One region of the Novosphingobium mangrovi genome, then DNA from elsewhere that is predicted to be linked to it. Evidence: riboswitches for the same ligand, from Rfam matches in the RefSeq annotation. Region 1 holds a riboswitch; the other holds the start of a gene.

Region 1 (4,182 bases):
CAGGTATCCTTCGGGCGGGGTGCGGGTGATGAAGTGGCCCTTCACGCCGTCCGGCCAATGGGCGTAACGCACGACGCCCTCCTCGCTTTCGGCGTGCGCCGCTGCATAGGTCAGGATCGCGCGGGCGGCCTCGGCGTCGGCCGAGAAGTCGCCCAGCACGTAGCCGACCTTGCCGGGCGCGCGGATGTGGATGGTGCAGAAACGCTTGCAGGCAAAGAGGCAGGGCATGTCCTGGACCTCGACCCCGGCGAAGCCCTCCTCGGCGGCCTTCACCTCGCGCAAGGCCGCAGCGAGGCGCGCGCCGCCGCGCAGCCCCTCGCCGTCCTCGCGCGCCTCGGACGTATGACGGCAGGTCGAGCAGACCACCACCTGCGTCTTTCCCGCCCCATCTCCCTCCAGCGCGCGCAGCATCAGAAACGGCTCCGGATACCGGCGTAGACCGTGCGGCCCAGCATCCCGTAGCCGCTCGCGGTTTCGTAGCGCTCATTGCCGACATTCTCGACGCGGGCCTGGAAGGTAAGGCCAGGCGTGACCTCCATCTGCGCGCGCAGATCGACCAGCCAGTAATCGTCGAGCACGGTCGAACTGCTGGCGCTGGTGAAGGTCTTGCCCGAATAGCGCGCAGCCACACTGGCCCGAAGTCCTGCGATGTCTACACCTCCCTCGACATTGGCGGTATGGCGCGGCACGCGGGCGAGCTGGCGGCCATACGTCGAAGCCTCGGGCGTGCGGTCCTCGGCATTCGTCCAGGTGTAGTTGCCATCGGCGAAGAAGACGCCCAGGCGCGCCGTCGCGGCCAGCTCCAGTCCCTTGGCCTGTGCCTTGTCGACATTGGCGTAGTAGCCAAAGCGCGTGGTGTCGGTGCCCGGAATGTAGCAGACTTCGGGCTGGTCGGCGCCGCTCGGGCAATAGGCAAAGTTGATGAGGTTGGTCGTGCGCCGCTCGAACCAGGTGGCCGAGGCGCGCAGGATTTCGCCCAGCCCCTGCTCGATCCCGACTTCCCAGCCCTTGGCCTGCTCGGGCTCGAGATCGGCGACGCCGTAGGCCGAGAACATCTGGTACAGCGAAGGCGCCTTGTAGCCTTCAGAATAGTTCGCGCGCACCACGGTTACGCCATCGTTGGGCGAGTAGGCCGCGCCCGCGCTTGCCACCGTGTTGCCGCCAAAGCGCGACTGGTGATCGTAGCGCACGCCGCCATCGAGCGTGAGCCCCTCGAGCGGTGTCACGCGCAGCTGGCCGTAGAGGCTGTCGGTATCGACCGCGTGGCGCGTCAGCTCATAGGCCACGAGGTTGTTGCCCGGCGACGCGGTAGTCATGCGCTGCTCTTCGCGCTCGGCGCCGAAAAGGACCTGTACGGCCTCGTTCAGCGTGAAGGTGCCCTGGTATTCAAAGCGGCGCAGGCGGCCATGCGCGTCGAAGGTGATCTGGCGAATGTCACGCTCGGGATCGAAGTTCTCACGATCCGAGGTCGTCTGCGTCACCGCGAGCCGGTTGACGAGGCGCCCATCGAACAGGCCGAAGTTGAGCCCGGCATATCCCGACCATTCCTGCGTCGTGCCGAAGGCATAGGTATCGCCCGATGACCCGTCGAACTCCGAACGCGCATCCGACCAATAGCCGCGCAGGTCCAGCGAGACATCCGGGGCCAGCTTGAAGCGAGCCGAACCGCTCGCCGAGGTACGGCGGTAGCCATCGTCCTCGGTCCCGCTCGAACGGGCCGAGATGCCGTCGGTGCGGAAGGTGGAGCCCGCCACGCGCCAGTCGACAAGGTCGCTCGTGCCGCCCACGCCAGCGCGGGCCGAGACGGTCTGGTTCGAACCTGCCTCGGCGGCAAAGCTGCCTTCGAGCGGTTCGGACGCCTGCCGCGTGGTCACATTGACGACACCGCCGATCGCGTTGCTGCCCCATAGGATCGACTGCGGCCCGCGCAGGATCTCGATGCGCTCGGCATCGTCGAGGAACAGGTTGGAGACGTTGACGCCGCCCGCCGTCGAGGAGGGATCGGACAGGCGCATGCCGTCGATCACCATGACCGTGGTGCCATCGTCGGCGCCGCGAATGCGCAGGCTCGTGCTGGTGCCGTAGCCCCCGTTGCGCGAGATCGAGACACCGGGCGTACGCAGCAGGATATCGGTGACAGAGAAGGTCTGAGCCTGCGCGATAGCCTCTTCATCAAGCACGGTGACACTGGAGGAAACCCGTTCGGCCGCGACCGGCGTCCGAAGCGCGCTGACATAGATCGTGCCTGGAGGGGCTTCGTCCGCATGGGCGAAGGAAGGCGCGAGGACGGAAAGCGGAACAACGAGGGCCGAAACGCCGGCCAGATAAGGAAGCTTCAACACGGGCGGGACAATTCCCTTCATGCAAACAACGGTTTGCCCGCCGCTTGCGCTCCGTTGTGGCAAGGAACCGCCGTATCGCAGGTCTTCTGCTTGCGAGAAGAGCGCACGACCCGACGCCCCCTGCCCGGATCGCATCCGGCAAGGCGGTGGCTGTCGCTACGCGAGGGATGACCTTGACCAGTGACGGCGCGGCCCTCGAACACCCGGTGCACCCTGCCCGGATGAAGAACGACGGCGTCAGGCAGGTCTCCTGGCTCGCGGGTCAGGGCGCTCCGGCCGCCTTCTCAGGACACATGTCCCAATGGCAGATTGGCCGGATGGCTCGCCGCTTACAGTTGCAGGGGCAGCCCGGGTCTTGCACCCGGTTCCCTTTTGATCCCCTTGCGGGGAACCTGTCGCTTGGGCCCGCGAACTATAGCTCCGTTGCCCGCTGCGCAAGTGCAATATGCTTGCGGGAAAGGCCATGCTCGCCTAATCGTGGGGGCGCAACGGGTGCCCGAGAGGGCTTAATCGGGAAGTCCGGAAAGGTCGCCAGAGGGCGATCTGGGCCGGCACTGCTCCCGCAACTGTGACCGGGGAGCGCATCGCCAGGTGCCATTGGGAGGGATCTCCCGAGAAGGCGGCGAAGACGCGCTGTGAACCGGGAAGTCAGGAAACCGGCCCGATGCCGTCGTTCTTCGCGCGGGCGGGATGAACCGGGCGGACGAGGGCCTCGCACACTGCGGGGAGATCCCTTGGCGGACGACATTCGTGTGTCGCGTCGAAGGGAGCCTGTGATCCATGCCGTACTGCTGAACCTCCTTTTTTGGTCTCCAGCCAGGGCCCGTTCCGTGGGCTTCCCGTGGCCGTGCCCTCGTCCGGGCGCGCGCCGACGCACCTTTCCCCTTTTTCCGCAAGGAGATACCTCGCATGCACCGCTCGCCTGCCCTTTCCTCGTCCCGCTTCCAGTGGACGATCTTCGCCATCCTCGCCCCTGTCATGCTGCTGACCCGCTCGCACGCGCTCACCCACATGGAGCATGTGCCCAGCACCGCGCTCGCCAGCTTCTTCGTCCTTGGCTACTTCGTGCGCCGTGCGGCAGGCTTTGCGGGCCTGTTCGGCCTTGCCTATGCGATTGACGTCGTCTCGATGTCGGTGCTGGGGGTCTCGGACTTCTGCTACACGCCCGCTTACGCCATGCTGATCCCCGCCTACGCGGCGATGTGGATGGCCGGACGCTTTGCGGCCAACCTGCCCGAGCGCCTCTCCTCGCTTCCCATCATGGCCCTCCTCGTCGGCGGCGCAACGGTGGTCGCGCATCTGTGCTCAAGCGGCGGGTTCTACTTCCTGGGCGGGCGCTATCCCGACCCGACGCTGGCCGAATTCGCGCCCCGCTTCGCACGCTACTTCCCGCGCGCGCTGGTCGCCTCGCTGACCTGGAGCGGTATTGCCGCAGCCCTCTGGGCGCTGACGCTGAGCGCGCGCCCCGACCTGCGCCGCGGGGCCGCACGGTGAGCGACAGTCCCAGCGAAACCGCCACGCTGAGCGAGGAGGAGCGCCGCCACAAGGCACGCACCGCAAAGCACAAGAAGGTGGTCGACGCGCGGATCGCGGCGGCCAAAATCGACAAGGGCCTGGTGCTCGTCCTGACCGGCAACGGCAAGGGCAAGAGCTCCAGCGCCTTCGGCATGGTCGCACGCACGCTCGGCTATGGCCGCAAGGCCGCGGTGTTCCAGTTCATCAAGGGCAAGGAAGACGTGGGCGAACGCGCCTTCCTCTCGCGCCAGGAGGGCGTCACCTGGGAGAACTGCGGCGAGGGCTTCACCTGGGAAACCCAGAACCGCGCACGCGACATCGCCGC
Region 2 (4,182 bases), on a different contig from region 1:
GCTATGGTTTCCAAATGGTTTACGGCGTGTCAGGGGCCTCAGTGGTGCTGCGGCCGCGTTCGATCCAGCGGCCCGAGTTGCGGTATTCGGGGCGCACGCGGGCACCTGCGGGAAGTCCGTCGGCCGCCGGGGCAGACGGGGACGTCGTCGCAGAAACGGTTGCGCTCCCCGGTGTGCCAACCGCCGGCTGTGCGGCGAGCGCCCTCGCGATGTCCTCGAAGGCTTGCTGGATCGCGGCCGGATCGTTTTGGGCGTCGGAGGCGAGCGTCAGGGCGGTGGGCGCGGGCCTGTGCGGTTCATTCGCCGGTTCCATGCCCGCATAGAGGTAGCGGAACGTGGCCGCACGGCCGGCTGCGCCCTTGAAGCTGTAGAACCGATGGGCGCCGATGGTCGTCAGGGGCTGAAGGCTGGAGGTCCAGTACGGCGCCACCTGGAGGGTATGGTAATGGGTCGCGAGCCCGGCAGGGGCATAGACTTCGCCCGACAGCGCGCCCCTCGCCACGGCTTCGGCCCGGTTCCAGAAGTAGGTTGCGGGGCGGCGGGACAGCGAGCCGTCGCAGGTAAAAGAGAACTGGCAGCCCGTGCCAAGCTCGGACCCTTGATAGACGACGCCGCACACGGTGTCGGGGTAGCTGGGGTGGGCGAGGCGGTTGAGGACGACCTGGGCGACGGCGCGCTGTCCGGCGTCAGGCTCGCTCGCGGCTTCGTAGTAGATTGCGCTGGTCAGGCATTGCAGTGCGCGGGCGCGGTCGGTCGGCGAACTGGTGAAGGGTAGGTCGAGGACGTGGAGGGCCTGCGCTGTAGGGCTCTGCCCGATGGCGTGCCCGACAATCGTGCCTGTCAGCCCTTCACCCTGGGCGGCCTTGTCCGCTTCGAGATAGTAGAACGCCGAGCCCGGGAAGCTGGCTCCCGCCTGCTCGAACGGCATGGGATCGGGCGTGTGGTGCTGGGTGGCCGCGTTGGCGATGCGGAAGCGTTCCCAGGTGCCGGGCATGGCGAAGGCGGTGAGGGCGGCCATCGTGAGTGCGGTTCCGATCCGCCTGGTGTAGGCGCGGCGCGGTGCGGCGGTGCGGCCGATGATTCCGCGGGACCGGCGCTTGCGGGCAAAGCGTCCCTGGAAGTCGGCAGGGCGGCCATCGCGAAGATCGGGCAGGGCAGGCACGCGCGACATGGGGTTTTGGTCCGGATCCTTGGTTCGCCCACCCCCCATATCGGACAGGGGCACGAGCGTTGGCGGCACTCTCTATACGTCAAGCATCGTGGGGCGCCGTCACGACTGTGAGCCGCGTCCCACCTCGGTACATACATCAAGGTTCGCCAAGGTAAGGGCAAAGGCTTTAAGAAAGCCTCTGCAACCTGCCAAGATGGCAGAGCGCAATGATTGCAGGGCGAGAGGTCTTTGAGTTGCAATTTCCCCATAGCGCACCTAAAGGCCGCGCGCACGCCACGGGTTGCCTGCCCGCGTGGACGCGGGGGCAGGCCTAAGAGGGAAGCCGGTTGCAACTCCGGCGCTGCCCCCGCAACTGTGACCGGGGAGCATCCCCTCCATTCGCGCCACTGAGCAATCGGGAAGGCCGGACGGGGATGCATCGATCCGGAAAGCCAGGAGACCTGCCCGGGGTCGTCGTTTGCAAACCGGGCGAGGGGACCGGTGGGCAGCGGTATGGGGCGCCACTTCGGGACCGGCGCGATCCTTCCGCCATGAACGGCCACACGTTCAGGGGGTTCCGGAAGGGGTATGACATGAAGAGCCGTTATTTCGTGGGCGCCGCATTGGGCGTGGTCCTCGCACCTGTCTGTGCGCAGGCCGCCGAGGCCGGGCCGCTCGACGAGACGATCGTGGTCGCCGCGACGCGCACCGAAGTTCCGCTGAGCCAGGTCGGCCAGTCGGTCAGCGTGGTGACGCGCGAGGACATCGAGCGCACCCAGGCGACCACCGCCAGCGAAGTGCTGTCGCGCCTGCCGGGCCTGCAGGTCACCAACTCGGGCGGCTTCGGCCAGCCTTCCAGCGTGTTCATCCGCGGTGCCGACAACGCGCAGAGCCTGGTCCTGATCGACGGCGTGCGCGTCAACGATCCGGGCGACGTGGGCGGCGGCTTTGACTTCGGCGCGCTCACCATCGGTCAGTTCGACCGGGTCGAGGTGGTGCGCGGCTCCTCGGGCGTGCTCTATGGCAGCCGGGCCATTGGCGGTGTCATCAACCTTGTCACCCAGCGTCCCGACGAGCAGTGGCACGGCCGCGCGAGCGCCGAATACGGCTGGCGTGATCGCCGCCAGGTCTCGGCCTCGGCAGCGGGCCTGGTCGGTCCGGTCGGCCTGACGGTGGGCGGCAACTGGCTCAAGGGCGACGGCTATTCCGCCTTCAACGAGGATCGTGGCGGCACCGAGAAGGACGGCTTTGAAAGCAAGAGCCTCAACGCACGCGCGCAGCTGGAGCTGACCGAGGGCCTGTCCATCGACGGCGGTACCTTCTGGACCCGCGCCAACTACGACTACGACAACACCGGCGCGGACGCGCTCAATGTCGGGTTCAAGCGCGATCTCACCGGCTATGCCAATATCCGGTATGACGGGCTCGATGATCGCCTTCATGCCCGTGTGGGCTATGGCGTGGTCGATACCCGCCGCATCTCCGACGACGCGGCTTGGGGCCCCTATGAGACCAACGGCAAGAACGAGCGCTTCGAAGGCCAGGTCGATTTCACGCCGATCGAGGCGGTGACGCTGCTGCTGGGCGCGGAGACCGAGACGCAGGACTTCTCGGACACTTACGATTCCAACGATTCGATGACCATCGACAGCTTCTTTGCCAACCTGACGCTGCGTCCGGTCGCGGGGCTGACGCTGAACGGTGGGCTTCGCTACGACGATAACTCGCAGTTTGGCGACCGCACCACCTTTGCCGTCAACGGCGCCTATGCCTTCGCGGGCGAGGATGGCCCGGTCGTGCGCGCGAGTTACGGCCAAGGCTTCAAGGCGCCCTCGCTCTACCAGCTCTACACCAACGCGGGCTACCGCGCGCTGGAGGCCGAGACGTCCAAGAGCTGGGATGTCGGCGTGGAGCAGCCCTTCGCCGGCGGCGCCGGGCTTTTCTCGGTCACGTATTTCGATCGCAAGACCAAGAACATGATCGACTATGATCTGGCTCAGTGGAACTACTACAACATTGGCCGGGCGCGGGCGAAGGGTGTGGAACTGGGCATGCAGGTGATCGACTGGCAGGGTTTCGACATGAACCTGGCCTATACCTACCTCGATGCCACCAACACGCTGACCGGCGCGCGCCTGCCGCGCCGCACCAAGAGCAACATGACCGCGAGCCTCGACAAGCGCTGGGACGTCAATGGCCAGGGCGGTCTGCGCCTTGGCGCGGAGCTGCGCGTGGGCGGTGCGCGCTGGGACGATGCTGCGCAGACCTACTACGTTGAGGGCAACACCGTGGTGAACCTGCGCGGTTCGTTTGCGGTCACGCAGAACGTCGAGGTCTTCGCGCGCATGGAGAACCTCTTCGACGAGCACTACGAAGTGGTGCGCACTTACGGCACGCCGGGCCGCTCGGCCTATGCGGGTGTGCGTGTGAAGATGTGACCTGCGCCTTTCCCCCTGCTTCCTGGCGTGCCGCTATGGCGCGCGCGGGCTGCGCGCTCCTTGGCACCTTGCTGCTGAGCGCGTGCAGCGGCGCGCCCGCACGTCCGCAGGAGCAGGGGGAAGGGGCTTCATCGGCACAAGAGCGACCGAGCATCGTCTCGCTCAACCCCTGCACCGATGCCATCCTGGCCGAGGTTACCGCGCCCGGCCAGCTGCTCGCGATTTCCGGCTACAGCCACGATCCCTCCAGCACTTCGATGGGGCTGGAGGCTGCCGCGCGCTACCGCGGGGTCTCGGGCTCGGTCGAGGAGGTGGCCGCGCTCGCCCCCGATGTGGTGGTGGCAGGGAGCTTCCTGGCCCCGCCGACGGCCAATGCGCTGCGGGACCTGGGCATCCGGGTCGTCCTTGAACCCATCGTCTCGGACGTGGAGGGCGCGCGCGAGCAGGTGCGGATGTTGGCAAAGCTGAGCGGGGATAAGGCGGCAGGCGAACGGCTTGTCGCGCGGATTGACGACGCGCTCAGGCGCAACGCCGCGCCGGAGGGCTGGCCCCCGGTGCCCTCGCTGGTCTGGGAATCGGCGGGGCTGGTTGCGG

Evidence for each region. A riboswitch is a leader RNA that binds a small molecule or an ion and turns the genes downstream of it on or off. The one in region 1 is predicted to bind cobalamin.
Region 2: it holds a riboswitch for cobalamin, as region 1 does, so the genes downstream of both, MTR65_RS01570 (TonB-dependent receptor domain-containing protein) here and MTR65_RS08355 (TonB-dependent receptor plug domain-containing protein) in region 1, are expected to answer to the same signal.

Annotation. Positions count from the first base shown of each region.
Region 1 is NZ_JALHAT010000010.1:127,982-132,163, forward strand. It holds gene MTR65_RS08350 (DUF1636 domain-containing protein) at 1-411, opposite strand, end outside; gene MTR65_RS08355 (TonB-dependent receptor plug domain-containing protein) at 411-2,342, opposite strand; cobalamin riboswitch at 2,566-2,753, opposite strand; cobalamin riboswitch at 2,816-3,021, shown strand; gene MTR65_RS08360 (hypothetical protein) at 3,252-3,836, shown strand; gene cobO (cob(I)yrinic acid a,c-diamide adenosyltransferase) at 3,833-4,182, shown strand, end outside.
Region 2 is NZ_JALHAT010000002.1:77,519-81,700, reverse strand. It holds gene MTR65_RS01575 (cell wall hydrolase) at 20-1,171, opposite strand; cobalamin riboswitch at 1,432-1,633, shown strand; gene MTR65_RS01570 (TonB-dependent receptor domain-containing protein) at 1,744-3,588, shown strand; gene MTR65_RS01565 (ABC transporter substrate-binding protein) at 3,624-4,182, shown strand, end outside.